DNA from 4 places in the Gottfriedia sp. OAE603 genome. Region 3 is predicted to be linked to each of the others. Evidence: predicted binding sites of a transcription regulator. Region 3 holds the regulator's gene; each other region holds the start of a gene.
The links. The regulator Rex, encoded in region 3, represses fermentation and respiration genes when NADH is low (regulators of the CRP and FNR family bind a similar motif). The targets are predictions, from matches to a motif close to TTGTGAAATATTTCACAA.

Region 1 (7,797 bases), 390 kb from region 3:
AAATCATTCTTAAAAAAACAAAGTTTATCTGAACAATATTATTCTTACATTTGACCCTTTTCATTTCTCTACGTTATCCTTCATGGAAAATATTATATGGTTGAAAACTTGTATTCATTACATCAAATTTGGAAAATAATGAACTAATTCATTTCTACTGTATCTAATATAAAGATCGAGGATTGTCTAACGTTATATTCTTTACTTAACTTCTCTTTAAAAGTAGCTAGTACAACATCAAAATGATCTGGATCTCCTCTAAGTAAAGAGCGTCCCTCTATTCCACCTTTTTCATCGATTAAAATATACCAAGAAACTCGATATTCATTCACCCAATTCACCCTTTTTTCGAATTATTCATATACGATAAAAACTGAATAAGTATTTCCATCAGTATATTCAAGGGGTGTGAATAAATAGTAGTCGATTACCTATATAAAAAGAAAAAGCTAATCATTAAGATTAGCTATCTCAAACTATTTCAGTTATGACATTCTTTATGATAATAATTTATATGCTAATTTTACAGTTTCCTCCGAAGGTGTCTGAATTTCTTCCAATGGATATTTCAGTCCTAAAGCCTTCCATTTATAAACGCCTAATCGATGATACGGTAGTACTTCAATTTTCTCGACATGATTTAGTGTTTTAATAAAGCTTCCTAGATTTTGTAAATCCTCAGGAGTATCCGTAATACCTGGAACAAGTACATGTCTAATCCATATTGGAACTTTTTTCTCATTTAGATATAAAGCAAATTGTTTAATCTGTTCATTAGGTTTACCCGTTAATTTAATGTGTTTTTTTGAATCAAAATGTTTTAAATCTAACAATACTAGGTCAGTATATTTCAATACTTCATCTAATGGATCAAGAAATGAACGATCAAAACTAAAGCAACCACCTGATGTATCAATCGTTGTATGAATTTTTGCTTTTTTACATTCTTTAAGTAACTCTAAAAGAAAATCAAGTTGCAATAATGGCTCTCCGCCACTGATTGTAATCCCTCCACCCGATGCTTTCATGAAGGGAATATACGATTTTACATCCTTCATTAACTCTTCAACAGATACAGCCTTACCCTCACCAATATTCCATGTATCTGCATTATGACAATACTGACATCTTAATAAACAACCTTGCGTAAAAACAACATAACGAATTCCAGGTCCATCAACTGTTCCACAGGTTTCTATTGAATGGATGTTTCCCACCATTTAACCATTCACCTCTTTTGGATCTTTAAGTCTTTACTTTATCTTGTATTATGCTTGTCGGAGCTGAACAGTAGCCTCCACTTTTCTATTTCACATACTGTCATGGAATGTTCGGTTGATGACGTCGATTTGTTGTTCTCTGGTTAATTTTATGAAGTTAACTGCGTATCCAGATACTCTGATTGTTAGTTGTGGATATTCTTCTGGATGTTCCATTGCGTCAAGGAGTGTTTCTCGATTGAATACGTTGACATTGAGATGGTGTCCACCCTTTTCTGTGTATCCATCTAGCATGGCTACTAAGTTGAGGATTCTTGTACTTTCTTCTTTTCCTAAAGCATTTGGTACAATTGAAAATGTATTTGAAATTCCATCTTGTGAATCTTCATAAGGTAACTTTGCAACTGAGCTTAACGATGCTAATGCACCTTTTGTATCTCGGCCATGTAGGGGATTTGCACCTGGAGCGAATGGTTCACCTGCTCTACGACCATCAGGTGTGTTTCCTGTTTTCTTGCCATAAACAACATTAGAAGTAATCGTTAAGACTGAAGTTGTATGAACTGCATTGCGATACGTCTTGTGTTTTCTCACTTTTGCCATAAAGCTTTCTACTAATTCAACCGCAATGTCATCAACGCGATCATCATTGTTTCCATATTTAGGGTAGTCCCCCTCAATTTCAAAATCCACAACGATCCCATTTTCATCACGAATCGTTTTAACTTTTGAGTGTTTAATAGCAGATAATGAATCTGCACAAACTGATAAGCCAGCAATACCCGTTGCCATCGTTCTTTTTACGCCTAAGTCATGTAAAGCCATTTCAATACGTTCGTAACTATATTTATCGTGCATATAGTGAATACAATTTAATGTATTTACATATAAGCCTGCTAACCAATCTAATACAATATCAAACTTAGATTTTACTTCATCGTAGTCAAGATACGCTGTAGAAACAGGGGCGTAAGCTGGCCCAACTTGGACTTTTAATTTCTCATCTAAACCTCCATTAATGGCATATAATAATGCTTTGGCTAAATTTGCTCGAGCACCAAAGAACTGCATCTGCTTCCCAATCGTCATTGCTGAAACACAACAGGCTATTCCATAGTCATCTCCATATTCTGGTCGCATAATATCATCATTTTCATACTGAATTGAGCTTGTTTTTATAGACATCTTTGCACAATATTGTTTAAATCCAACAGGCAAGTTCGTTGACCAAAGTACTGTTAAATTCGGCTCTGGTGCTGGACCAAGATTATCCAATGTATTTAAGAAACGGAATGAATTTTTAGTTACCAGTGGGCGGCCATTAATGCCAACTCCACCAATCGATTCCGTTACCCATGTTGGGTCTCCAGAAAATAATTCATTATAATCTGGTGTTCTAGCAAACTTTACTAATCGTAATTTCATAACAAAATGGTCTACTAATTCCTGAGCTTCGATTTCAGTTAAACTGTTCTCCTCCATATCTCTTTCTATGTAAATATCTAAGAATGAAGAAACCCTACCTAGACTCATCGCGGCACCGTTTTGTTCTTTAATTGCTGCTAAGTAGCCGAAATATAACCATTGAAATGCTTCAATTGCATTTGAAGCTGGTTCTGAAATATCAAATCCGTGTTTTGCAGCCATTTGTTTTAATTCTTTCAAAGCTCGGATTTGCTCATTTACTTCTTCACGTTCTCTTAATAATTCTTCAGACATGACACTACTCGTCATATTCAAAGCATTCGTCTTATCAGCTATTAATCTATCTATTCCATATAATGCAACTCTACGATAGTCTCCTATTATTCTGCCTCTACCATAGGCATCTGGTAAGCCAGTAATAACCCCTGAACGACGTGCCGCTTTCATTTCATTCGTGTACACATCAAATACACCCTGATTATGTGTTTTTCGATATTCAGTAAATATTTTACTTATTTCATCATCAACTTTATAACCATAGGATTCACAAGCTGCTTCTGCCATTCGAATTCCCCCAAATGGTTGTAGAGATCGTTTAAATGGTTCATCTGTTTGAACTCCTACAATTTTTTCTAACTCCTTATTTAAGTAGCCTGGCCCATGCGAAGTAATAGTTGATACAATTTTCGTATCCATATCTAAAACTCCACCCTTTTGGCGCTCTTCTTTTGATAATTGTAGTACCTGATCCCACAGCTCTTTTGTTGCGTGCGTTGGACCAGCTAAAAATGTCTCATCTCCTATATAGGGTTTAATGTTTAATTGAATAAAGTTCCTTACGTCAATCGATTTTTCCCAACGCCCACTTTCAAAATGTCTCCATTGATTCATCGCTTTACTCCTCCTCAGTCGAATTAATACAGAAAGCTCTCAATGTGTATAACAGATTACACACTTAATTTACCATATGATGTTAATTTGCTATCACATAGATTTTGTATATATTGTGAAATATTGAGCAAGTTTATTCGAAACACCTTATACGAAAAGATTTATTCTGCTCCAATCGTTTTTACTAAGAATTACCTTATTTAATTCATTCTCCAAAACTTTAAAGTTCTTACCTAAACTGTTATACTCAAAACATATAATCTGTATTATAAAATAACCCTCTCTTCCATAGACAAGACATTCACAAACAAAATATGTGATAATAATATGGTTAGTATAAAATAACTGAAAGTAGAGAACATTTTGAGGAAGTCAACATCCTTCTTTAACAGTGTCTTTAAATATAAAGGAGTATTTATGAATACACAAATCAATCTTTCTAATTCAATTAACGAGAAATTAAATACTATATATAAAAATCAACTACAAAAAGTATTACAAGATGAGCAATTACTAATTGGTACAAAACAATATGTATCCCAAGACTCTACAATTTTAGAAGATGCAATTACTGCACTATTACTTGGCAAAAATATTTTATTAAAAGGGCCTACTGGAAGTGGAAAAACAGTCTTAGCAGAAACACTTTCAAAATTACTTTATCAACCAATGCACAGTATAAATTGTTCAATTGATTTAGATTTAGAAGGTATCGTTGGTTACAATACGATTACTTCTACACCAAACGGATCTGAAGTTATCTTTATTGACGGTCCACTAATGAAAGCAATGAAAAAAGGACATATGTTATATATAGATGAAATTAATATGGCAAAACCTGAAACTTTACCTCTACTACATGGTGCTTTAGATTACCGTAAAATGATTACTAATCCATTTACACAAGAAGTAGTAAAAGGCGATGAAAACTTCCGCGTTATTGCAGCAATTAATGAAGGATATGTTGGGACAAGTGAATTAAACGAGGCGTTAAAAAATCGTTTTGTCATTATTGATGTGCCATATATTAACGGAGAATCTTTACTTCATCTTCTTAAGGAAGAATCTGAATTGCAAGACATGGATCTATTAAATAAATTTACGAGCTTCTCAAGTGATTTAATCCCGCTTGCTTCTGAAGGAAGAATTAGTGAAGACGCAGCAAGTATCAGAGGAATACTTGACGCATGTGATTTATCAGTCCATATCCCTGTTCTAAGAGCGATTGAACGTACAATTATCGCTAAGCTTAGTGACGATATTGAACGAGAAACTGTACGTGAACTAGCAGAAAGTTATTTTCTTTCTTGAAATGAGTGAAATCAGATGAAACATGTAGTATTTAATAATAAAAAAATAGATGCTTCCACCTTTTTACAAATGGAAAATTTATCGATTTCTCTTTCTAAAGATCCTCATGCTTTTTTGGAATTTGATTTCCAAGCATATTTTGACGACGAAGAACAAAAGTTTACTGTGAGTCATTTTTGGGACAATCAAGAACATCTAACCCAACTAAACGGATTAAAGTCTGATGTGTATTTAAAAGCATTAGGAAACAAACATCATACTGATTTTAAAGAGTTTAAAGATACGTTAAAGGAGTTACACGAGACTCATTTAAAAAGCTTTTTTACACAACTTTACGTGCTCCTTGAAGATATTCGGTTAGAAGAAATTATTGTTCGTCAAAGACCAGGAACAAGACAATTATTTTCTACCCGTAAAAATATATATAGACACTATTTCCAATCTCAATTTAAAGCAAATGAAATGCGTAATTTTCAGCTTGATCAATTATATTGTTTAATCTATTTATCGTTAACTTCAACACAGTTAACATATCAAACAAATGAACAATTAGAAGAAGTTCTACCACTCTTATTCCAAACGTTCGAAGCTAAAAAAACGAGTGATATTTCTTCCATTATATTTCAAGTCCAGCAGAGATTACTTCCTATATATAAGCAAGATATGATTCATACGTATTTTGGTTTTCTTCCATTAAATAAGTTAGCAGATACGACATCATGTAACAGTAAGGCAAAGGAATTACAAAATGATGACGAACAAGAAGGACTTGAAGAACGAAATAGTGAAGACGAAAAATTATCAACTTGGCATAGAGAAAGTAAAAATAATGAAAATGATGATAACTTTTTACGATTCGAAGTTGAGAGTGGAACAAAAACAGCCATAAAAGCAAACTTTGCTAGGGAGCAAGAAAGCCAAGATCAAGCAATTGGAAATGCATTTGGCTCATCCAAGCAAGGTGATCACAGGGACTCGAAGCAAACAGATGCAACTGAAACAGCAAATTCATCTAACAATAGTCACCAAAACCCATTTGGTAAATATAATAGTAATGTTTCAATCCAATATATTTCACCAAAACAGCAAACAATTGATGAAAAGAAACAATATTCCACTTTATCTGCAATTGTGTCAAAAGATGTCAAAGAGTTGCGTAAGACAATTGAAAAGTCATTAGAAAACAAGCAAAATGCTCCCTCTGATAAGTACTACGGTCGTCTAAATAAAAAATGGATCAAATTATTTACTGAAGATAAACCAAAAATGTTTTATAAAAAACAAACTGAGTCAAAAGAATTAGATGCTGTCTTTTATCTATTAGTTGATTGTTCAGGATCAATGTTTAATAAGATGGATGAAGTCAAAAAAAGTGTCATTCTATTCCATGAAACTCTAAAGCAATTAAAGATTTCACACAGTATAAGTGGATTTTGGGAAGATGCATCAAATGCATCAAAAGAAAATAAACCAAATATACTGCATCAGGTTATACCATTTTCACACTCACTATACCCTTCATCAGGACCAAATATCATGCAGTTACATGAGGAAGAGGATAATCGGGATGGATTAATGATTCGAATCGTTTCAGAGGAATTAGCTAAAAGACCTGAGAAGCATAAGTTTTTACTAGTTTTTACAGATGGTGAACCTTCTGCATTAGACTACTTCCAAGATGGAATTATCGATACCCATGAAGCTGTAAAACAAGCTAGAAAATTAGGAATTGAAGTAATTGGGACATTTATTGAAGAAGATGAACATCAAGATGAAACAGTACAATTAATGAAAAATATATATCAACATCACTATTTAATTGCTTCTGGTACGGAGGATTTAAGACTTCAATTAAAGCCTTTATTAAAAAAATTATTATTAAGAAGCATAGATTAAATAAGTTGTCCATAAAATGAAGAAGAAATAGGCATTTGATTTTTAATTGCCTATTTCTTTCATTTTTTGGGAATATTTAAATACTTTGTCGAACGGATTTACAATGTAAAAACGTACTTAGCTATTGATTTTTGATTTTAAAGGGAGTACGATAAATTTTGACGACTTAGAGAGAAGCATATTTTTAATAAAAGCTAGTGTATGACTGCTAGTTTGTTTTGTATTTAAGGGGGATTATAAGATGCCTACTTCATTAAAGGCAACATTTTCACGTGTACGTTTCGTATTACTAGTTGCATTAGTAGTTTGGCTAAAAACGTATTTAGTTACTCTTATTGGATTTGATTTAAAGATTGATACTATTTTCCAAAATGTAATATTATTTATTAGTCCATTAGCATCCTCACTATTTTTAGTAGGGTTTGCACTATTCTTTAAAGGCAATAAACGTAATACAATTGCTCTTTTCATCAATTTTGTACTAACTGCTATTTTATGTGGTAATGTACTGTTCTATGGATTCTTTAATGATTTTGTAACATTGCCTGTGCTATTTCAAACAAGTAATATGGGAGACTTAGGTTCAAGTGTAAAGGAATTAGCGAGTTTTAAAATTTTCTTTATGTTTGCCGATATCGTCATCCTTTATATCTTATTAAAAAAATATCCAAAACTTTCAAATACTGGTCGCGTTCCGGCTTTTATGAAATCAGCTTACTTTTTAGTCACTGTCGCTGTTGCAGTTGTTAACTTAGGTTTAGCAGAAATGGAACGACCTGAATTACTTACACGTTCTTTTGACCGTGAAATGCTTGTAAAAAACCTAGGATTATATGTTTATCAAGGTTATGACTTATCACTTCAGACAAAAACCTCTACACAAAAGGCTTTTGCTGATAGTAGTAAATTAACTGAGATTGAAAACTATGTAAATACTAATGGTGTAAAAACAAATGCCAAACTTTTCGGAAAATATCAAGGTAAAAACGTAATTGTTATTTCTCTTGAATCAATGCAAACCTTTACAATTGGTGCAAAAGTAAATGGTAAAGAA
Region 2 (7,797 bases), 320 kb from region 3:
TCTAATATGAAAATAATGGAGGAAAGAAAAGCCATCATATTAAACAAGTTAAACCAAGAAATACTTTGTTATGAATTTGTGGGCATAAGGGGTAACGACACCTACCAAGTCTTTATTAATGCAAACACAGCTGTTGAGGAACAAATTAAAAAACTAAATAATGTCATAGAAAATTTTGATTAAGTAAGATAGAAAACCTTAGAACTTAACTAAGGTTTTTCTTTTTTAGGCTCTATTTATATTAATTGGTGATTTTAGCTAAATATATTAAGAGTATGAAAAGAGAATAGCCGGTTCGAGAGTAATTGGAATGGAAGGTGCGAAGACTCCTATGGGAGATGCGGGAAACTTGAGACCCCGGAGGCTTGCCGAGGAGGCTCAAGGTCATGCCCCATGGAAAGCGAAGTACCTGGAATGGAAATCAGCATTCTTCTTTTTTAACAGAGCCTTTTATTAAAATATCATAATGAAGTTTTATAAGAGATTTTAATTGATCAAGAATTAGAAAAGAATAAAATGAGAACTTTTGAGAACATTAACTATATGTTTTATTTGGAAAAGAAAAAAATACTCAGGACGGAACTGTATATGACAGAAATAAATCCTACAAATCGAAAATCAAAAAAAGTAAAGATTTTAAAGAATGCAATCGCAATGTGTGTTGGGGCAATTCTCGTAGCAGTGGCATTAGAAATTTTTTTAGTACCTAATGACGTTATTGATGGAGGTATTACAGGAATTTCTATTATGATTTCAAACCTAACGGGTTTACCATTAGGAATTTTTATATTTGTTTTAAATATTCCTTTTTTCTATTTAGGTTATAAGCAAATAGGAAAAACCTTTGCGTTTTCAACTATTTTCGGAATCATTGTATTATCGTATTTTACGTCAAGATTTCATCCTGTACCTCCATTTACAGACGATATACTACTTGCAACAATTTTTGGAGGAATTATTCTTGGTATTGGAGTTGGACTGGCAATTCGATATGGTGGAGCCTTAGATGGAATTGAAATACTGGCGATCATCATTAATCAAAAGATTCCTTTTTCAGTCGGTCAAATTATATTGATCTTCAACCTATTTATTTTAGGAACAGCAGGTTATGTTTTTACATGGGATAGAGCAATGTATTCAATTTTAGCCTATGTTATTGCATTTAAAACGATTGATATTGTCGTAGATGGTTTAGAACAATCAAAATCTGTTTGGATTATTAGTGACAAAAGTATTGAGATAGGTGAAGCGATACTATCAAGATTAGGTCGTGGTGTTACATATATAAATGGTGAAGGAGCTTTTTCTAGGGATGATACAAAAGTAATCTTTTGTGTTGTTACACGACTAGAAGAAGCAGAAATCAAGGATCTAGTCGATGATATTGATCCAACTGCATTTTTAGCAATTGCTGATATCGCTGAAGTAAGAGGCGGTAGATTTAAAAGTAAAGCAGCACATTGAGAAGAGATTGGATGGATTTTTTCTGAATTGAAGTTTAACAATTTAAAGTAACTGAATAAAAAACCATTTCGCATATCGTGGAGTGGTTCTTTTTATGTTTTTAAAAAATCTAGCAACAAGTTTAATTGATTAATTGCTAAGCAATATGGAAATTTATAAATATCAACAAATTTGTGAAAAATGTCACAAAATAGACAACGAACTGACAAAAAGTAGACATATTATATTGAGGCAAGACGAAATATCAGAAGTAAACTATAGATAAGAACATAAGTGGTTAAAGGATCTAAATTGAAGATGATTTGCTCTAACGTTGTTCTAATTATTTTAGTTAAACTTATGATACTTTGTGAAAAAGTTTCATAATAAAGGAGGAAGTATTGTGAGCGTGTTAGAACTTGCACGATTGCAGTTTGGTTCGACTACGGTTTTTCACTTTTTATTTGTACCACTTTCAATAGGTTTAGCATTTATGGTTGCATGTCTAGAGACATTGTACGTTTATCGTAAAAATGAAACTTATAAAAAATTAACGAAATTCTTTGGGCACTTATTTTTAATTAACTTTGCTGTAGGTGTAGTTACAGGTATTATTCAAGAATTCCAGTTTGGCATGAATTGGTCTGAGTATTCACGCTTTGTAGGTGATGTTTTTGGTGCACCTTTAGCGATTGAAGCACTTTTAGCATTTTTTATGGAATCGACATTTCTAGGGATTTGGATATTTGGATGGGATCGTCTTCATAAGAAAGTACATTTAATGTGTATTTGGTTAGTATTTTTTGGAACGTTAATGTCTGCGTTTTGGATATTGGCTGCAAATTCATTTATGCAAGAACCTGTAGGTTTTACGATTAATAACGGTCGTGCAGAAATGAATGATTTCTTTGCCCTTATTACAAATCCTCAACTTATAGTTGAGTTTCCACATACTATTGCTGGTGCCTTAGCGACAGGTTCATTATTTGTTGCAGGTGTTAGTGCATATAAAATATTAAAAAAGCAAGAAACAGAATTATTTAAAAAGGCATTTAACCTTGGAATGATCGTTGCTTTAGTTGCTGGTATTGGTATAGCGTTTAGTGGTCATTCACAGGCAAAGCATTTAATGGAGTCTCAACCAATGAAAATGGCTGCAAGTGAGGGGTTATGGGAAGATAGTGGAGATCCAGCAGGTTGGATGGTTTTTGGATTAATTGATTCTAAAAATAAAGAAAATAAGTATGAAGTTGAGGTTCCTTACTTATTGAGTTATCTTGCTTATGAAAAGTTTGAAGGTAAAGTACCTGGGATGAATACATTGCAGGCCGAATATGAGAAATTATATGGTCCAGGTAACTATATTCCACCTGTTAATACGACATTCTGGAGCTTTAGAATTATGGCTGGAGCAGGTATGGTAATGATTTTGATGTCATGCTTGGGCTTAATATATAGCTACCGTAAGAAATTAGAGTCAAAGAATTACTTCCTAAAGGCTACAATATTTTTAATATCTTTACCGTTTATTGCTAACTCTGCTGGTTGGATTATGACGGAAGTAGGACGACAACCATGGACAGTCTTTGGATTAATGACAACTTCTGCTTCTGTTTCACCTAATGTTACAAAAGGATCACTAATTTTCTCCTTAACAACATTTACAACAATGTATGCAATTTTAGCAGCGGTTTTAGTTTACCTCTTTGTTAAGGAAATAAAGAAAGGAACGGATCACGGTGAAATAGATATTGAATCAAACGTTGATCCATTTGCAAGGGAGGCTTCAATCCTATGATTGAACTGAATGAATTATGGTTTTTACTTGTAGCAATATTATTTATAGGCTTCTTTTTCTTAGAGGGTTTCGATTTTGGCGTAGGTATATCTACAAAGTTACTTGCTAAAAATGATACAGAGAGAAGAATCTTAATTAATACAATCGGTCCGTTTTGGGATGCGAATGAAGTATGGTTATTAACTGCAGGTGGTGCAATTTTTGCAGCCTTTCCACACTGGTATGCGACAATGTTTAGCGGGTACTACATTCCATTTGTATTCGTATTGATTGCTTTAATTGGTCGTGGCGTTGCATTTGAATTTAGAGGGAAGGTTGACAGTCTTAAGTGGGCAAAAACATGGGATTGGGTCATTTTTTTAGGAAGTTTATTACCACCATTTTTATTTGGCGTTTTATTTACAAGTATACTACGCGGAATGCCAATTGATAAAAATATGAATATAACTGCTAGCTTTTCAGACTATGTAAATACTTATTCAGTAGTTGGCGGTGTAACAGTTACACTATTATGTTTACTTCATGGTGTGTTGTTCTTAACGTTAAAAACGGTAGGAGATCTAAGGTCTCGTGCACGAGCATTTGCTAGTAAATTAATCTTACCTGTACTTATTTCACTAATCATATTTACTGTTTTATCATATTTTGAGACTGATTTATTTACAGTTAGAGCTCATATTACAGTTCCACTAATTTTATGCATCGTTGTAGCATATGTACTTGCGGCATTTTTTATCTCTAAACAGAGAGATGGTTGGTCATTTGCAATGACAGGTTTAGGTATTGCATTAACAATTAGTACTTTATTTACTGCATTGTTTCCAAGAGTGATGGTGAGCTCCATAAAAAATGCATATGATTTAACTGTTTATAATGCATCTTCGGGTCCGTATTCATTAAAAGTTATGACAATTGTTTCGTGTACATTATTACCATTTGTACTCGGATACCAGATTTGGAGTTATTATGTGTTTAGAAAACGTGTAGACGAGAAGGATTTGACATATTAATGGGAAAAAATCTGCTTAAGTATAATGGAATGTCGAAATTACTCATTCTATTAGTCGTGTTAACCGTTGTACAAGGGACTGCAATAATCGTTCAAGCATATATGCTTTCAAAAGCAATTGTCAGTTTATTTAATGAGAAAAGTAGTAGCGAAATATTTTACGCTACTATTTTCTTCATTATCGCTTTTATTTGTCGTTATATTATCAATTCAATAAAACAAAAGTATTCTGAACGTTTTGCTGATCTTGCTGTCAGTGAATTAAAAATGAAAGTTCTTGATAAGCTTTTTAAGCTCGGCCCTAGATTTACTAAAAAAAATGGGACTGGAAATATAGTTACATTAATAATGGAAGGATCAGTTCAATTAAAACAATATTTAGAAATTGTTCCTGCTAAAATGATTAACCTAGCAATTATTACACCACTGGTTGTATTATATATTTTCTTCGTTGATAAGCTTTCCGCCATTATTTTAATCGTTACTTTTCCAATTTTAATTGTATTTATGATCTTACTAGGCTTAGCCGCAAAGAAGAAAGCAGATAAACAATGGAAGGTATATCGACTTTTATCAAACCATTTTACTGACTCATTAAGAGGACTAGAGACTTTAACATATTTAGGGATTAGTCGTAATCATATTCATCAAATTAATCATGTGAGTGAGCGTTATCGTAAAGCTACGATGAGTACCTTAAAAGTCGCTTTTTTATCGTCATTTGCGCTCGACCTTTTTACGATGCTTTCAATTGCTACAGTTGCAGTATTTTTAGGGTTGCGATTAATTGAAGGTGAAATTCTTTTTAGTCCAGCACTAACAATTTTAATTCTTGCACCTGAATATTTTTTACCTGTACGTGAAGTTGGAACGGATTATCATGCAACTCTGAATGGTCAAGAAGCTGGTAAAGCGATGCAAGCTGTTTTAGAGGAACATGAATTTACAGATTCTATAGATACAACGATTGAAGATTGGAAAAGTCATAGTTTTCTTAAATTAAAAGATATTACGGTAGAAATTGATAAAGATACTCCAGTCATATTGAAAGATATAAACGTGAGTTTTAATGGCTTTCAGAAAATAGGAATTGTTGGTGAAAGTGGTTCGGGCAAATCGACACTTATTGATTTGATTGGTGGATTTTTAGAACCTTCAAAAGGCGAAATCAATATTTCAGGTAAAGACTTTTCACACTTGCAATTAAAAGATTGGCAAAAACAATTACTATATATTCCACAACACCCCTATATTTTTTCTAAAACTTTAAGCGAAAATATTCGTTTTTATCATCCGAATGCGACTATGGAAGAAGTAAAAAAAGCATGTGAAGAGGCTGGTTTATCAACATTATTAGACGAATTACCTAACGGTTTAGAAGAGAAAATTGGAGAAGGTGGAAGGAGTTTAAGCGGTGGTCAAAACCAGCGTATTGCACTAGCGAGGGCATTTCTAGAAAAGAGGGAAATCCTACTTCTAGATGAACCCACAAGTCACCTTGATATTGAAACAGAGTTTGATTTGAAAAAAACAATGCTTACTTTGTTTGAAAACAAATTAGTCTTCTTAGCAACACATCGACTTCATTGGATGAAGGATATGGATTTGATACTAGTTATGAAAGAAGGTAATTTAATAGAAGTTGGTACACATAAAGAATTAATGACTAAAAATGGGCACTACTATCACTTAATTACTAGTTAGAAGGGAAAATGAATGTTTAATAAAAATGGTTGGGTATTACCATATATAAAAGAAAATCGACGCTTATTTTTGGTGGTAATCGTCATCAGCGCAGTAACTGTTTTTTCGGCAGCTGCCCTTATGTTTATGTCAGGCTTTTTAATTTCAAAAGCGGCAACGAAACCAGAAAATATTCTAATGATATATGTTCCAATTGTTGCAGTCCGAACATTTGGTATTTTAAGGTCAGTATCAAAATATATTGAAAGATTAATTGGGCATCATACAATTTTAAAAATTTTATCTCAAATGAGAACAAGGTTATTTAGTGTTCTCGAACCTTCTGCACTTAAGATTAAATCAAAGTTTAAAACAGGTGATATTTTAGGGATATTAGCTGATGATATAGAATATTTACAGGACATCTATTTAAAGACAATATTTCCAGGAATGGCTGCACTGTTTATTTATGCAATTTCGATAATTGCTCTAGGGTTTTTCTCCATTCCATTTGCAATATTAATAGGTTTCGTGTCATTTGTATTAATCGTGATTCTTCCCTTTATTTCGTTACTAGTGGAAAAAGCTAGAACGCAAAAAATTAAAAGTGAAAAGAACACTCTATACAAAAGTCTTACCGATGCTGTAATGGGGATTAGTGATTGGATGTTTAGTGGCCTTCAATCAAAATACATTCGAGAATTTGAGCATGGTGATGAAGTATTAAGAAAGCTTCAATTACAAGAAAAAGCTTTTAGAAGAAAACGAGATTTATTAGCTCAAATGATAGTAGGGATCCTTGTTTTACTAATGTTATATTGGGTCGGAAATGAGAGTCATGTTGGGGATATTCCAAGAACTCTAATCGCTGCATTCGTTTTAGTTCTTTTTCCTTTAACTGAGGCATTTATTCCATTATCTAATTCAGTTGCAAGTATGACTATATACAATGACTCAATTAATCGTTTAGAGAGTATTGAGGAAAATCAAATAGAATCTACATCACTAGCGTTTACCGGGGAAATTAGTGAACAAGTAAATATAATGTTTGAGGATGTTAGGTTTGAATATTTTAAGGGAGAAAGTATCTTACATCAGATATCATTTAAATTGGAACCAAATACAAAAACAGCATTATTAGGCCCGAGTGGCTCAGGGAAATCAACCATTTTAAAACTAATTGAAGGAGTAGAAGTACCAAATGAGGGAAGCGTTACACTTAATGAAATAAAGAGTGATTTATTTGGAGAAAACATAACCAAGGTTGTGTCAGTACTTAATCAAAACCCTTATTTATTTGATACAACAGTATTAAACAATATACGGTTAGGGAATCCAAAAGCTAGTAATGAAGAAGTAAAAAGAGTGGCTAAAATGGTAGAGCTTCATGATTATATAGAATCACTTCCACATGGGTTTGATACGCCAATGCACGAAACGGGTATGAGGTTTTCAGGCGGTGAACGTCAACGAATCGCCTTAGCAAGAATCTTACTTCAAAATACGCCAGTTGTCATATTGGATGAACCAACTGTTGGCTTAGATTCAATTACAGAAAGAAAATTACTCAATACTATTTTTCATGTGTTAGAAGGTAAGACAGTTCTTTGGATCACCCATCATTTAATCGGTGCTGAAATGGCAGATAATATTTTGTTCTTAGACAAAGGTAAAATAATGATGAATGGAACACATAATGAGCTTTATTTGAATGAAGATAGATATCGTAAGTTATTTGATCTTGATCGTCCATATAGTAGGAATGAATTCAGTAATAGTTAACTGATTTGCAGACTTAAATTGTGCTAATATGCCAAGGTGGTTCTTCGCCTGCCATAAGTATAGGGCATCTAGATTGGAAATC
Region 3 (7,797 bases):
AGGTCACACCCGTTCCCATACCGAACACGGCAGTTAAGCTCTTCAGCGTCGATGGTAGTTGGGGGTTTCCCCCTGTGAGAGTAGAACGTCGCCTGGTTTTATTTTTTTAAGGATCTAAATTAATTAGTATCCAAATTATCGCGGGGTGGAGCAGTCTGGTAGCTCGTCGGGCTCATAACCCGAAGGTCGCAGGTTCAAATCCTGTCCCCGCAACCAAATGGTCCCGTGGTGTAGCGGTTAACATGCCTGCCTGTCACGCAGGAGATCGCCGGTTCGATCCCGGTCGGGACCGCCATACATATGAATTTTAAAACGAAACAATTTGTTTCGTTTTTTTTTATATATAAAACAGCATTATCGTTTCAATAGGCAATGAAGAGTCGTTATAAATTTTGTAACATTCTTAAGTATTAGGAATTATTACTGTTTGACAATCCCTTAATGTTTTGAAATGATATAATATGGCAAAGTTAGAATAGACGAGTATGAATTTTTTGGTGGTGAAGTAATTGGAAATTGTTTTACATACAAATACCGAGGAAGAAACGCAGCAAATTGCATATTTTCTTGGTGAAATAGTTCAACAGAAAGATGTTATTTTATTAGAAGGTGACTTGGGTGCTGGCAAAACAACTTTTACGAAAGGATTTGCAAAAGGACTTGGCGTAAAAAGAACAGTTAACAGCCCTACATTTAATATAATAAAAGAATATAAAGGTAGAATTCCACTATACCATATGGATGTTTATCGTTTAGAAGGAAGTAACGAGGATTTAGGCTTTGATGAATATTTTATGGGTGAAGGTGTTTGTGTAGTAGAATGGGCACATTTAATTTCAGATTACTTACCAAATGAATTCTTGAAAATTGTTATTACACATAAAGAAAATGGTAGAATGATTACTTTATTCCCTAAAGGAGCAAGGTATGAATTTGTTTGCAAGGAGTTAATAAAAGATGACCGTTTTAGCAATTGATACTTCAACAAATGTAATGGGTATTAGTCTTTTAAAGGATGAATCAGTTATTGGTGAAACTATTACATTTATAAATAAAAATCATTCCGTACGTTTAATGCCTGCAATTGATGCTTTAATGAAGGAATGTAACATTAAACCTAAGGAATTAACAAAGATTGTAGTTGCAAAAGGACCTGGATCGTACACTGGTGTAAGAATTGGTGTTACAGTAGCGAAAACACTAGCTTTTTCATTAAATATACCGATCGTAGGTGTATCTAGTTTAAAGGCATTGGCGTCAAATGGTCGTTACTTTGAAGGGCTAGTTTGTCCAATATTTGATGCGAGAAGAAATTTATTGTTTACAGGGCTTTATGATTTTAGAGGGAATGAAACTTCAAGTATTTTAAACGAATGTAATATAGATCGAAGTGTTTGGATGGAAAAATTAAAGTCACTGAATGAGCCAATTCTTTTCGTTGGCAATGATGTTGCGATTCATAAGGATTACATTATTGAACAACTAAATGAACGAGCAATATTTGCTACGAATAATTTAAACAACCAAAGACCAAGTGAATTATTTAACTGTAGTCTTGAGGAAAAGGAAGAATCTGTGCATGAATTTGCACCTGAGTATTTAAGATTATCTGAAGCTGAAGCAAATTGGTTAGCAGACCAAGAAAAGTAGGAGGATGTTATGATTTCATCAGTTGCTTTTCGACAAATGAGAGAAGAAGATTTAAATCAAATAATGGAAATAGAAAAAAAGTCATTTGCAACACCATGGACATATGATGCGTTTTATAATGAGTTACATACAAATCAATTTGCTCATTATGTTGTAGCGGAGGTTGACAAAGAAATCATTGGATACTGTGGATTATGGGTAATTATCGATGAAGGTCATATAACGAATATTGCTATATTGCCGGAGTATCGTGGTAATGGTCTTGGCGAAAAATTGCTTCTTGCAGTAATGGACACTGCTCGTGAACTTGGTGCGGAAACATTAACATTAGAAGTAAGGGTTTCAAATGATGTTGCAAAGGGATTATATCGTAAGCTTGGATTCCAAGATGGAGGAATTCGTAAAAGTTATTATACAGATAATTATGAGGATGCTTTAGTAATGTGGGTGAATATAAATGATCATAAAAGATAATTGTTTAATTCTTGCTATTGAAACTAGCTGTGATGAGACATCAGCAGCTGTTATTAAGAATGGTAATGAAATATTAAGTAATATTGTCTCAACTCAAATCGATATCCATAAGCGATTTGGTGGTGTAGTACCCGAGGTTGCTTCAAGATTACATGTTGAGCAAATTACATTAGTTATAGAAGAGGCCATGTCAAAAGCAAATGTTGAATACACAGACTTATCAGCGATTGCGGTAACAGAAGGTCCAGGTTTAGTTGGAGCTTTACTTATTGGCGTTAATGCTGCGAAAGCAATTGCTTTTGCACATGATTTACCTCTAATTGGTGTACATCATATTGCAGGTCATATTTATGCTAATCGACTTATACAGGAATTGCATTTCCCTTTATTGGCACTTGTGGTCTCCGGAGGGCATACTGAGCTTGTTTATATGAAAGAAGACGGAGAATTTGAAGTAATTGGTGAAACAAGAGATGATGCAGCTGGAGAAGCTTATGACAAAGTAGCTAGAACATTAAAGCTTCCTTATCCAGGTGGTCCACATATTGATCGTTTGGCGCAAGAAGGAAGTGCAAATATTCCTTTTCCTAGAGCTTGGTTAGAGGAAGGTAGCTACGATTTCAGCTTTAGTGGATTGAAATCAGCTGTTATTAATTATATGCACAATGCTGAACAACGTGGAGTGGAGATATCCCCAGAAGATGTTGCTGCAAGCTTTCAAGAAAGTGTTGTAGAAGTAATTGTTACGAAAACAATTCAAGCAGCAAAAGAATATGATGTAAAACAAGTATTGTTAGCAGGTGGAGTTGCTGCAAACAAAGGTTTACGTGCTTCATTACAAAAAGAAATGAGTATATTTAGTGATAAAGAGTTAGTCATTCCACCACTTTCACTTTGCACTGATAATGCTGCTATGATTGGTGCAGCTGCGTATGTTCGTTTCAAACAAGGAAAACTATCAAGCTTGTCTTTAAATGGTAATCCAGGTTTAGATTTAGAAAACATGTAAGAAAGACTTATTCACATTTTCAACAAAATATGTGGATAAGTCTTTTTAGTTTGTTTACAACTTAATAACATTATGTGAACAATAATGTGTATAACTTTAGACAATAACTGTGGATAATGTGCATAAGTCTGTGTAAAAGCTTAAAAATACTAAATTATTTGTGGATAAACATGTAGATAAATAAAAAACGGATCGCTTTTCGCGTATCCGTTTTTTGTTTATTCTTGTAAGTTCTCCCATTCTTCCATAAGAGACATTAAATTTGTTTCATGATCATTTTTCTGAGTGGTTAGTTCTTGTACGAGTTGGAAATCTCCGTAAACTTCTGGTTTACACAGTTCAAGTTCGATCTGTTCAATTTCTTTCTCGATATTTGAAATACTACTTTCAATCTCTTCTATACGACGTTGTGTTTGGCGTAGCTTTTTCTTTAATTCTTTATCCTGTTGATAATCTGAAACTGGTTGATGACTGGATTGACGAATCTGAATTTCAGCGTTTTCCTTTTCAGCCAGTTCTTTTTCATATGCTTCATTTTTCTTGAATAAATAATAATCATAATCGCCTAAATAAGGAGTCAAACCTTCTTTTGCAAGTTCAAATGTTTTTGTGGATAATCTGTTCATAAAGTATCGATCATGGGAAACGAATAAGATTGTTCCTGGGTAATCTAGTAGAGCATTTTCTAATACTTCCTTACTATCCAAATCTAAGTGGTTCGTTGGCTCATCTAGAATTAAGAAATTTGCTTTTTTCATCATAAGCTTTGCAAGAGCCAATCTAGCTTTCTCACCACCACTTAAAGATGAGACATTTTTCGTGACATCATCTCCAGAGAATAAAAAGTTACCTAAGATTGTTCTAATTTCTTGTTCAGTCTTTAACGGATAATCATCCCATAACTCATCAAGAACTCTTTTGTTCGATGTTAATTTAGCTTGTTCTTGATCATAGTAACCAATAAATACATTTGCTCCGAAATCTATACTGCCTTGTAGTTTTTCTAAATCGCCAATAATCGTTTTAAGTAATGTTGATTTTCCAACTCCATTTGGTCCTACTAGGGCAACACTATCTCCACGATTAAGGACAAACTGCATTGACTGATCTATAGTCGGTACACGGTCGTAACCAATGAAAAGGTCTCTAACGTTAAGTACATCATTTCCACTTTGTTTATCTATTGTAAAAGAAAAATTGGCAGAAGACTCGTCTCCTTGTGGTTTATCTACTCTGACCATTCGATCTAGTTGTTTTCGACGGCTTTGCGCTCTTTTAGTAGTAGAAGCGCGAGCGATATTTCTCTGAACAAAATCTTCGAGCTTGGCGATTTGTTCTTGTTGTTTCTCAAACTGTTTTAAGTCTTGTTCGTATTGAGCAGCTTTAAGTTCTAAATGCTTACTATAATTCCCCACATATCTTTGATGCTTGTGGTTTGAAATCTCATAAACGATATTTACAACTTGATCAAGAAAATAGCGATCATGTGACACGATTAATACAGCGCCAGGGTAGGATTGTAAATAACGTTCAAGCCAGCTAAGTGTATCAATGTCTAAATGGTTCGTAGGCTCGTCCAGAATTAATAAATCAGGCTTTGTTAGTAATAGCTTACCTAATGCCAGTCTCGTTTTCTGACCACCACTTAATGATGATATTTTTGTATTGTAATCTTCATTTGAAAAGCCAAGACCACTAATAATTGAACGAATATCTGCTTCAAATTGATATCCGCCACTTTCTTTAAATGTAAATTGAAGATGATCATATTCGTTCACAATTTTGTCGTAAACTGTTTGATTTGAATAAACATCTTCTTGGGTCATTTTATGTTCTAGCTTTCTCATGTTATCCTGCATTTCTACCAAATGGCTAAAAACAGAATAGTATTCTTCCCAAATTGAGCGATCACTTTGTAAGCCAGAGTTTTGAGCTAGATATCCAATCGTGACATCTTTTGGTTTAATTAATTCTCCACCATCATAAGATATTTCACCGGCAATAATTTTTAAAAGAGTAGACTTACCAGCACCATTTCGACCAACAATTGCTACTCGATCATTCGTCTGAACTTCTAACTTAATATTTGAAAGTATAATGTCACTACCAAAATATTTGGAGACATTATTAACTTGTAATAGGATCAAGATATTTCACCTCATTGCAAAATTTTTTATCTATTAAACTGTTTACTGTCAAAATTCATAAATATAGTGTATATTTTACAGTAGAACAAGTACTTTATTACTAAAATGAAGGCTATTTACACAATATAGTAAAAAGAATTACAGTAACAGTAAGTGGGGGATTGTAAAATGGAGTCGGAACAAATTAAAATTCCACAAGCTACTGCTAAACGTCTACCTTTATATTACCGTTTTATAAAGAATTTGTCTTTATCAGGTAAACAAAGAGTTTCTTCAGCAGAGTTAAGTGAAGCAGTAAAAGTAGATTCCGCTACAATTAGAAGAGATTTTTCGTATTTTGGTGCCTTAGGAAAAAAAGGGTATGGCTATAATGTAAATTATTTATTAACATTTTTTTCGAAAGCGCTTAACCAACACGAAGTAATGAAAGTAGCGTTAATCGGTGTGGGGAATTTAGGAACCGCATTTTTACATTATAATTTTATAAAAAACAATAATACAAAGATTGAAATGGCGTTTGATATCGACCCAATGAAGATTGGAACAGAAATAGGTGGAGTTCCAGTCTATAATCTTGATAAATTAGAAGAAATAATGAACGATGATATTCAAATCGTCATTCTAACTGTTCCTGCTCAAGTCGCACAGTCGATTGCAGACCGTTTAAAAGGTAAAAATATAAGAGGTATTTTGAATTTTACGCCTGCACGTATTAGTGTTCCGGAACATATTCGAATACATCATATTGATTTAGCTGTTGAGTTACAAACATTAGCATACTTCTTACAACAATAAGTAAATTAAAAACCCCCATTTCCATGGGGGTTTTTTTAATAGATGAAATGAAACAATTTAATTTGTTGAAATACGACAAATGAGTTCATGAACATATGAGTTAAAATTGGAACTAAAATTGAATTTGTTCGTTTATATAGGTAACAAAATATAAATCCGATTAGAAAATAAGATAAAAAGAATGGCAGGTCACCGTGCATGAACGCAAAAATAACTGAGCTAATTCCAGCAGAAACAATAAATGGAAAACGTTCAAATAGCTTTTTAAAAATAATACGACGGAATACGATTTCTTCCAATATCGGTGCAATTAAACTTGGAATGACGATAAAGGCAGGGTTTAGCTTAGCGATTTGAATAATGTTCTGCGTGTTTTCTGACCCTTTATCTAAATCAAAAACTAAAATTAAAATGAGATTACACACAATTTGAGTAAACATTGTGACAGCATAACCAATTAAAGCCCATTTTAATATTGTCAGCGTAAAACTAGACGAAAGGTTTTTTATTCCAATAGAGATTGGACCTCTTAATAAAATTAAAATAACTAGAAGACCTGTAATAAAACTAATGCATCCCCATAAACCCACTGCTTCGATTTTGGCTGTTTCTTTGTCTAAGCCTTCATATAAACTACTATTTAATAGAAAACGAACACCATACAATCCAGAATACTGAATCAAAACATACGTTAATAAAATCCATAAATCTCTTGTTTTCAAAACGATAACTCCTTTGTGTTGATATTTTCATAACCCAAAGGTTTATAACAACATGTACATTATTGTACTCGTTTAAGATGGTTCTTAAAAGGTATTTACATATTTTTATTAAACTTCTTTAAAATACGTAAATTAAAATTAATAAATTTCGACAAGAAAAGTGCTAGCTTCGGACTTGCAAAATCTCATGATATTATTTAAACTAATAATTGTGTTAGCACTCAATATTAATGAGTGCTAAAAAATAATGATTAGATTATTGAGGAGGTATTACACATGTTAAAACCATTAGGTGATCGTGTTGTAATTGAGCTTGTTGAGTCTGAAGAAAAAACTGCTAGCGGTATCGTATTACCAGGTAGTGCACAAGAAAAGCCACAAGAGGGCAAAGTTGTTGCAGTAGGTACTGGACGTGTACTTGAAAACGGCGAGCGCGTTGCTTTAGAAGTATCTGTAGGTGACCGCATCATCTTCTCTAAATACTCTGGTACTGAAGTTAAATACAGTGGTACAGAATACCTTGTACTTCGCGAAAACGATATTCTTGCAATTATAGGTTAATTAAATAAAATACTTAGTTTATAAAATAATTTTTAAAATTTTAAGGAGGTCATTTTAATGGCAAAGGACATTAGATTTGGTGAAGAAGCACGTCGCGCAATGCTACGTGGTGTAGATGCTTTAGCTGATGCTGTAAAAGTAACATTAGGACCAAAAGGACGTAACGTAGTTCTTGAGAAAAAATTTGGTTCTCCGTTAATTACAAATGATGGTGTAACAATCGCTAAAGAAATCGAATTAGAAGATGCGTTTGAAAACATGGGCGCTAAATTAGTAGCAGAGGTTGCTAGCAAAACAAATGAAATTGCTGGGGACGGTACAACAACTGCAACAGTATTAGCACAAGCGATGATTCGTGAAGGTCTTAAAAACGTAACAGCTGGTGCAAACCCAATGGGTATCCGTAAAGGTATCGAAAAAGCAGTTGCTGTTGCACTTG
Region 4 (7,797 bases), 3.3 Mb from region 3:
TAAAGCAGCTATTCCCCAAACTGATAGATTAATCAGAGAGAATTGCATATTCAGTCCTTCTATTGAAGGTAATTGACCTTGTAAATAATCAGTTAGACCGAGGTTTACACTAAAGAAGTATTTAGCACCAGACCATGAAGTTGCAAGTCCACTCAAAACACTTCCTGTAATTAAAGCCGCTAGCATAATCCCCATCGCTGCAGGTGTCGTTCGTACAAGTACAGACACCATAAACGATAATGTTCCAATAATGATACAGACAAACCATGCTAGTCCAAATGCCATAATGACATATTTCCATTGAGGTATGAGTTGAACTGAATCTGTTATTAAATTGTTATTTTTTATAATAAATCCAGTCAATACAGGAACAGTCCAACCTTTAAAGCTAAATACAAATCCAGAAACTATAAAAGCCATCAAACCGTATAAAACGATTAGAAATGAAATTAATAAATAAATTGAAATACATTTACTTAATAAGACCTTCCATCGTTTAACAGGCCTAGTGAGTAACAGTTTGATTGTTCCATCACTTCTTTCACCAGAGACAATATCGATTGTAATGACCATTACGAGTAAAGGTAGGAGTAACCATCCGATACTTTGTTCAATTAGCTCTCGAATGAATGTGGGAGCACCAGGTGTTGTAGGGTTAATATTATTATCTAAGTAATATTGTTCTTGATCAATTTGGACTTTTAGCCAGCTTTTCCATTCTTCAGGAATACCGGATGAATTCAAGCGGTTTTGTTGATCAACAATTTTTTGTTGGAGAGCAACCTTCCAATCATCAGTCCCCAATCGTTTAACAGTTTCTTGCGTTTGCTGTAACTGAGCATAGACAAAAATTGGAATTAAGACAGACAGTATTAGAAAAATGACTAGTATTCTTTTTTTACGTACCATTTTTTCAATTTCATTAAAGACGAGTCTTATTAATTCAGCCAAGTGCTTCGCCTCCTGTCATTTCCATGAATAAATCTTCTAATGTTACGGACATCGTACGAACGCCATTTACTTGTATTGATTCATTCATAAAAAGCTGAATATAATCATGGATTTTTTCAGGTGACATGCGACATTGTATAACATCATCTTTTTGAACAAGGTCTTGAATTGAGGAATCCTTAGTCAGTAATTCTTGTGCACTACTTAAAGGAGATACTTTCCATTCAACTCGTTCTGCAGCTTCTTCTACAAGTTCTTTTACTGTAGATACTCTAACCATTTTTCCCTTATTGATAATGCCTACTCGGTCACAAATCATTTCAATTTCACTAAGTAGGTGGCTTGAAATAAACACACTGATATTATGTTGTTTTACAAGCATATGTATAAATTCTCTTAATTCACGTATACCAGCTGGGTCTAAACCATTTGTTGGTTCATCTAAAATAAGTAGCTTTGGATCTCCTAATAAAGCTTGAGCGATTCCAAGTCTTTGCTTCATACCAAGCGAATAATTTCTTACTTTTTCATGAATTCTTTCATCTAATTTTACTAGTTTTACTACTTCGTTGATTTTAAGTTCGTCAGAAATATGTAACATTCTAGCGAACTGTACTAGATTTTCCCATCCAGTTAAGTACCCATAAAGCTCAGGATTTTCAACAATACAACCAATTTCCTCCATCGCTTGTTTGAAGTGAGTTTTGACTTGATAGCCCGCAACCTCAATCTTACCTTTTGTTGGAGAAATTAACCCAACCAACATTCGAATGGTCGTTGTTTTACCAGCTCCATTTGGTCCTAAAAATCCAAAGACCTCTCCTTCGTTTACTTCGAATGAAATTTGGTCAACTAGTACTTTGCCTTTTATGATTTTTGAAACATTTTCAACTTTTAATACTTTATTCATTTTTCTCACCTCGAAGCTGGCTTCCTATTTTTTTAGATAAGCGATTTGCCATCTCAATGTATCCCGCTTTGTTTGGATGGAAGTGATCAGTGTATAAATATTTTTCTTCTTCGTTATAAAATAAATCAAAAGTAGGAATTACATATGCATTATCAAGCTGAAGTACAGTCTGTTCTAATATTTCATTCCATTTTGAAACAAAGCTTGAAGAGGCATCTAAGCCTTCTACATTATGGAAAGGGTTGTAATACCCTAATGCATAAATAGGAGCAGATTGATTTTGTTTCCGTATTTGTTGAAAGATCATTTGAAGATTTTTTTGAAATGTTTTTTCGTCAGGTCGATATGATTTTAGGAATTGTTGATTTAGTTGATCTGCTCCAGGAAATAAATCATTACCGCCAATGGATAACATAATTGTATCGGCAGTACGAATGGCTTCTTGTACGCTTTTATTATTAAGTTGAGTAACTAAATCTGATGTTTTTGCGCCACTTACTGCTAAATTAGAGATTGTTGAGATTTGATTGTAGTCTTTTTCAAGTGTTTCTTTTACTCTTCTTACATAACCTTGTCCTTCATCATCACCAACTCCACGCGTAATCGAATCGCCCAATGAAACAATCATGATCGAATCTTTTTTATGAATACTTTGTTCTGTGCTATTCTCTTGGCTAACGATCAGTTTGCTTTTCTGAGGATTTAAAATTGTGTATGCACCTTTTATAAATCCAAATGTTAGAAGTAAAAAACACAAAAATGAACTGATCATGATAAAATAAACGAATTTATTGTATTTCAAATTTGTCACCACCAAAAAGGTAAATTTTTCATATATATTCACATTATTACCATATTAAATATAGATTTGCACGAAAAAACCTGTCCAGTTAGTTTTCAGACAGGTTACGTTAAAAAATCATGAAATCTGTTTTAATTTTTTAGGATTAACATGGTTCCGACTGTTTAAATAATAATAACTAACACCTACACCGACAGAACCACCAACAATATTACCTAATGTAACAGGAACTAAATTGTGTAAAACATTACTAAAAGTAAACGCTATATCATGAGGCATAATTGATGCTAAAGTAAAGACGGCAATATTTGCAACACTATGTTCATAACCGGAAAAAAAGAAAGTAAATACTAATAAGAAAATCATGACCATTTTTGCAATATCATCTTTACATCTTGTTGGTAAAAAACAAGCAAGACATACTAGCCAGTTACATAAAACACCTTTAAAAAACAATTGAATAAAAGAAGCGTGTATTTTATGATCTACCACATTTGTTAAGAAATGATCCGTTGGAAATTCCTTTGATAAACCAGTAAAATAATACAAAATAGCGAAGACAAAACATCCTAAAATATTCCCCAAGTAACAAGCAGTCCAGTTTTTGATTAAATCAATTTTACTAGTTTTTTTAGCCAAAGTAGAGAACGTAAAATACATCGTATTACTAGTAAAAAGTTCTCCACCACCATAAATTATCATGACGAGTGCAGTGGCGAAAACAAAAGGATAAGCTACTGAAGTGAATAGTGATTCTTTAAGTCGGAAAATCTCTGCTAATTTTAAGCACACAATTAAAATAAAACTGATGTAAATAGAAGCCAAAGCTGCACGAGTTAGATATTTATTAATATTTTGATCCAATACATTCTTTTTTTTAAGTGCCAATTCAATACAATACTGTATACTTTCTCGTTCCAAGATGATCACTCCAATACATGCTTAAATAAATGAATACACCATTTAGTATAAGGACATATATGAAAGGAAAGATTGTGAAGGTATGAACAATGTGTGAAAAAAGAAAATGCTCGTAATCGTAAAAATAATGAACTACTCGCATCATCTATTTTTATTATTTGTGAATGTATAATATAATTTCGTGTATCAGAATAAACATTTTAAAAAAGTTGTGCAGTATGATGGAGGGGTAATTTTATGCAGAAGGAATTTGAACAAAAATTTGAAGCGCTATTAAAAAAATATACAGAGTTAATGCTTGGAGAATGGTCAGAGGAAAAGCAAGAAAAAGTTGAGAAATGGATTATGTACACGTATATATCTAAATCTATGCCGCCATTGACGAAGCATTGGAATGAAACATATCCAGATGCGAAGGATGAAATGATTCAATTAATTAAAGAAATTAAAACGTTAAACGAACAACATCGAGAAGAAATGGCAAGCAAGAAAAAATAGGTAATAAGATTTAGGGCGTCGTATGGATGACTGATGACTAAAATTATGATAATATAATATTTAGTAAGCGTTTTATTGTTTGTACAAAATTCGACAATTCGCTAAAAAAATGTTTTAACGATATTCATTAAATGATACATTAGTATTATATAGAGAGAGAAGTACTATTTAGAAATTGGGGGTTAAGAGATGGAACAACTGATGAAAAATACTTTTTTATTCATGTCAAAAAATAAGTTTTTAACGAAGATGGCTAAGAAATACGGTCTTCGTTTTGGTGCAGCTCGATTCGTTGCAGGTGAAACAATCGATTTAGCAACTAGAGTAATCCAAGATTTAAATAAAAAAGATTTAAAAGTTACAATTGATTATTTAGGTGAATTCGTTGATACGGTTGAAGAAGCAAACGAAATGACTGATCATTGTATCGAAGCAATTGAAGCAATCGGAAAAAATAAGTTGAATTCACAACTTTCATTAAAGATGACTTCAATGGGTCTTGATATTTCGGACGAGCTTGTATTAGGAAACATGCGCCGAATTCTTGAAGTTGCTACAAAACACAATGTGTTTGTAACGATTGATATGGAAGACTTTACTCGTTGTGAAAAAACAATTCGCATTTTTAAACAATTAAAATCTGAGTACGAAAATATCGGTACTGTAATCCAAGCTTATTTATACAGAACTGAAAACGATATCAATGATTTAAATAGTTTAAATCCAAACTTACGTCTTGTTAAGGGTGCTTATAAAGAGCCTGCAGAGGTTGCATTCCCAGATAAAAAAGATGTGGATGAGAATTTCAAAAAAATCATTAAAATGCACTTATTAAACGGTAACTTTACTGCAATTGCTTCTCATGATGAAGCGATGATTGAATATACTAAACAATTAGTAAAAGAACATAATATTCCTAACGATCAGTTCGAATTCCAAATGTTATATGGTATTCGTGTTGAACGCCAATTAGAGCTTGTTAAAGAAGGCTATAACATGCGTGTTTACGTTCCTTATGGTACTGACTGGTATGGATACTTTATGCGTCGTTTAGCTGAACGTCCAGCTAACGTAGCTTTCGTATTAAAGGGTATGTTCAGTAAATAATGAATTGAAAGAGACTACTGAAAAGAGGATTGTCCGAGATCCTTATTTCAACAGTCTCTTTTTTTCTTTTTATACAGGATTATTTGTGAATCGACCTTAATATAAATTCAAAAACAAAACAACATTATTTTAATGATTTCATCGTCCTAGTCTATGAACAACCTTAGAACAAAAAACTAATCTTATTGACCCATATTTTCTCGTCCGTACTGTTGGTTGTTACTTTGTTTTCCTTTTTCCTGCTTTTGATCTCCATGGCCTGCATTCCCTTGTACACTTGCTGCACTGACCCCACCCTTAGATGGATTTCTCTTCCGTCGCATAGTAATCACCTCCATTCATTAGACTAACCTAATACAGTAATCTTATTAGTAAAAATAAGGTTGGTTAAAATAAAAAATTATTAATTTGAACTTTTTGTTTATTGCGAAAAATTAGAATTTAGCATATAGTGAAAGTAGAGCTCATTTGCGATGGGGAAATTCTATCTTGAAAGTGAATGAGTATTCATTCAAGAAACAAGGAGGAGAAATGCATATGATCCAAAGAATTAAAAAAGCCGCTGTACTCGGCTCGGGTGTGATGGGTTCAGGTATTGCTGCACACTTAGCGAATATAGGTATTCCAACATTACTTCTTGATATTGTCCCAAGAGAATTATCTGAGGAAGATACTGCAAAAGGTCTTACTATTGAATCAAAAGAATTTCGTAATCGTTTTAGTCAATCGGCTATTCAGAAATTATTAAAACAAAAACCAGCTCCTCTAGCCTCAAAGAAAAATTTAGCTTTAATTGAAGCTGGAAATTTTGAAGATGACATGAGTCGTTTAAGTGAAGTTGACTGGGTCATTGAGGTAGTAGTTGAAAATTTAGCGATAAAAAAACAAGTGTTAGCAAAAGTTGATGCTGTTCGTAAACCGGGATCAATCATAAGCTCTAACACATCAGGAATTTCAATTGAAGCGATGTCTGAAGATTGTTCTGAAGACTTTAAAAAACATTTCTTAGGCACACACTTTTTTAATCCACCAAGATACTTAAAATTATTAGAAGTAATTCCTACACAACATACATCTCATGAAGTACTTACATTTATGAAAAAATTTGGTGAAGATGTTTTAGGTAAAGGAGTTGTACTTGCGAAAGATACACCTAACTTTATCGGTAACAGAATCGGAACTTACGGATTGCTTGTAACAGTTCGTGAGATGCTTAAAGGTGGATATAGCGTTGGGGAAGCAGATTCAATTACTGGTCCGATGATCGGTCGTCCATCTAGTGCTACTTTCCGTACTTTAGATGTAGTTGGATTAGATACATTTATCCACGTTGCAAATAATGTTTATGACTTAGTAGAAGGCGAAGAAAAAGAAGTATTCAAAGTTCCTGAATTTATGAAGGAAATGGCGGATCGTAAATGGTTAGGGAGTAAGAGCGGTCAAGGATTTTTCTTGAAGCAAGGTAAAGAAATTTTAGAACTTGATCCAGCTACTTTTGAATATGGTACAAGAAAAAAATTAACGACTGTATCTACAGAAACTGTTAAACAAGTAAAAGGTTTATCAAATAAGTTGAAAGCGCTTGTATACGCTGATGACAGAGCTGGAAACTTCCTATGGAGTATTATTAGTCCAGTATTAGCATACTCTGCAGAATTAACTGGTGAAATTTCAGATAATATTGTTGGAATAGACCAAGCGATGAAATGGGGATTTGGATGGGATTTAGGTCCTTTTGAGATTTGGGATGCAATTGGTGTATCTAAATCAGTAGTCCGCATGGAAAGCGAAGGCATTTCTGTTCCTGGTTGGGTTAAGGATCTGTTAGATAACGGTAATGATAGCTTCTACAAACAAGATAATGGAGCTATTAGTTTCTATCATAATGGAGAATATGTTCAATTAGATCGAAATGAAAAAGAAATTAAACTTAGTGCTTTAAAGGAACAAGGTCGTATCATTAAGAAAAATTCTGGTGCAAGTTTAATTGACCTTGGTGATGGTGTTGCTTGCTTAGAGTTCCATACAAAGAGCAACGCAATCGGTATGGATATTACACAAATGATTAACTTCGCAGTCGAGGAAGTATCTAAAAATTACAAAGGGTTAGTCATTGGAAATCAAGCTAAGAATTTCTGTGTTGGTGCAAACTTAGCAATGATTTTAATGGAAGCTCAAGATGATAACTACTTTGAAATTGAAATGGTTGTTAAAGGCTTCCAAAACGCAATGATGAAAATCAAATACTCTGATAAACCAGTAGTAGTAGCACCATATGGAATGACACTTGGTGGAGGTACAGAGATTTGTTTACCGGCCTCTAGTATTGTTGCATCTTCAGAGACTTATATGGGCTTAGTTGAAGTTGGCGTAGGATTAATTCCTGGCGGTGGCGGTAGCAAAGAGCTTTATATGAAACAATTAAAACAATTCCCAGAAGGCGTGCAGTTTGACTTGCAAACATTAGCAAACCGAGTGTTTGAAACAGTTGCTATGGCAAAAGTTTCTACATCTGCTCAAGAAGCATTTGAAAACGGATTCTTAAATCACAATGATCGCAAAGTGTTTAATGCGGATCATTTAATCTATGAAGCAAAACAACGAGTTC

Region 1: the regulator Rex is predicted to act here: its motif matches at 3,650-3,667, upstream of pflB (formate C-acetyltransferase).
Region 2: the regulator Rex is predicted to act here: its motif matches at 1,636-1,653, upstream of ABID96_RS18135 (cytochrome ubiquinol oxidase subunit I).
Region 4: the regulator Rex is predicted to act here: its motif matches at 3,657-3,674, upstream of ABID96_RS02740 (formate/nitrite transporter family protein).

The regions. Positions count from the first base shown of each region.
Region 1 is NZ_JBEUNN010000001.1:3,492,857-3,500,653, forward strand. Features, by position in the region: gene ABID96_RS17850 (hypothetical protein) at 144-332, opposite strand; gene pflA (pyruvate formate-lyase-activating protein) at 498-1,220, opposite strand; gene pflB (formate C-acetyltransferase) at 1,311-3,536, opposite strand; gene ABID96_RS17865 (ATP-binding protein) at 3,954-4,847, shown strand; gene ABID96_RS17870 (vWA domain-containing protein) at 4,863-6,743, shown strand; gene ABID96_RS17875 (LTA synthase family protein) at 6,985-7,797, shown strand, end outside.
Region 2 is NZ_JBEUNN010000001.1:3,557,197-3,564,993, reverse strand. Features, by position in the region: gene ypeB (germination protein YpeB) at 1-183, shown strand, start outside; gene ABID96_RS18140 (YitT family protein) at 589-1,464, shown strand; gene ABID96_RS18135 (cytochrome ubiquinol oxidase subunit I) at 1,847-3,241, shown strand; gene cydB (cytochrome d ubiquinol oxidase subunit II) at 3,238-4,251, shown strand; gene cydD (thiol reductant ABC exporter subunit CydD) at 4,251-5,954, shown strand; gene cydC (thiol reductant ABC exporter subunit CydC) at 5,967-7,715, shown strand.
Region 3 is NZ_JBEUNN010000001.1:3,880,544-3,888,340, reverse strand. Features, by position in the region: rRNA gene rrf (5S ribosomal RNA) at 1-97, shown strand, start outside; tRNA gene ABID96_RS19500 (tRNA-Met) at 140-216, shown strand; tRNA gene ABID96_RS19495 (tRNA-Asp) at 220-295, shown strand; gene tsaE (tRNA (adenosine(37)-N6)-threonylcarbamoyltransferase complex ATPase subunit type 1 TsaE) at 510-977, shown strand; gene tsaB (tRNA (adenosine(37)-N6)-threonylcarbamoyltransferase complex dimerization subunit type 1 TsaB) at 958-1,650, shown strand; gene rimI (ribosomal protein S18-alanine N-acetyltransferase) at 1,660-2,124, shown strand; gene tsaD (tRNA (adenosine(37)-N6)-threonylcarbamoyltransferase complex transferase subunit TsaD) at 2,108-3,133, shown strand; gene ABID96_RS19470 (ABC transporter ATP-binding protein) at 3,352-5,280, opposite strand; gene ABID96_RS19465 (redox-sensing transcriptional repressor Rex) at 5,449-6,075, shown strand; gene ABID96_RS19460 (CPBP family intramembrane glutamic endopeptidase) at 6,111-6,797, opposite strand; gene groES (co-chaperone GroES) at 7,074-7,358, shown strand; gene groL (chaperonin GroEL) at 7,416-7,797, shown strand, end outside.
Region 4 is NZ_JBEUNN010000001.1:562,791-570,587, forward strand. Features, by position in the region: gene ABID96_RS02725 (ABC transporter permease subunit) at 1-951, opposite strand, end outside; gene ABID96_RS02730 (ABC transporter ATP-binding protein) at 944-1,861, opposite strand; gene ABID96_RS02735 (GDSL-type esterase/lipase family protein) at 1,854-2,663, opposite strand; gene ABID96_RS02740 (formate/nitrite transporter family protein) at 2,781-3,584, opposite strand; gene ABID96_RS02745 (DUF2573 family protein) at 3,822-4,082, shown strand; gene ABID96_RS02750 (proline dehydrogenase family protein) at 4,272-5,189, shown strand; gene ABID96_RS02755 (YuzL family protein) at 5,372-5,512, opposite strand; gene ABID96_RS02760 (3-hydroxyacyl-CoA dehydrogenase/enoyl-CoA hydratase family protein) at 5,730-7,797, shown strand, end outside.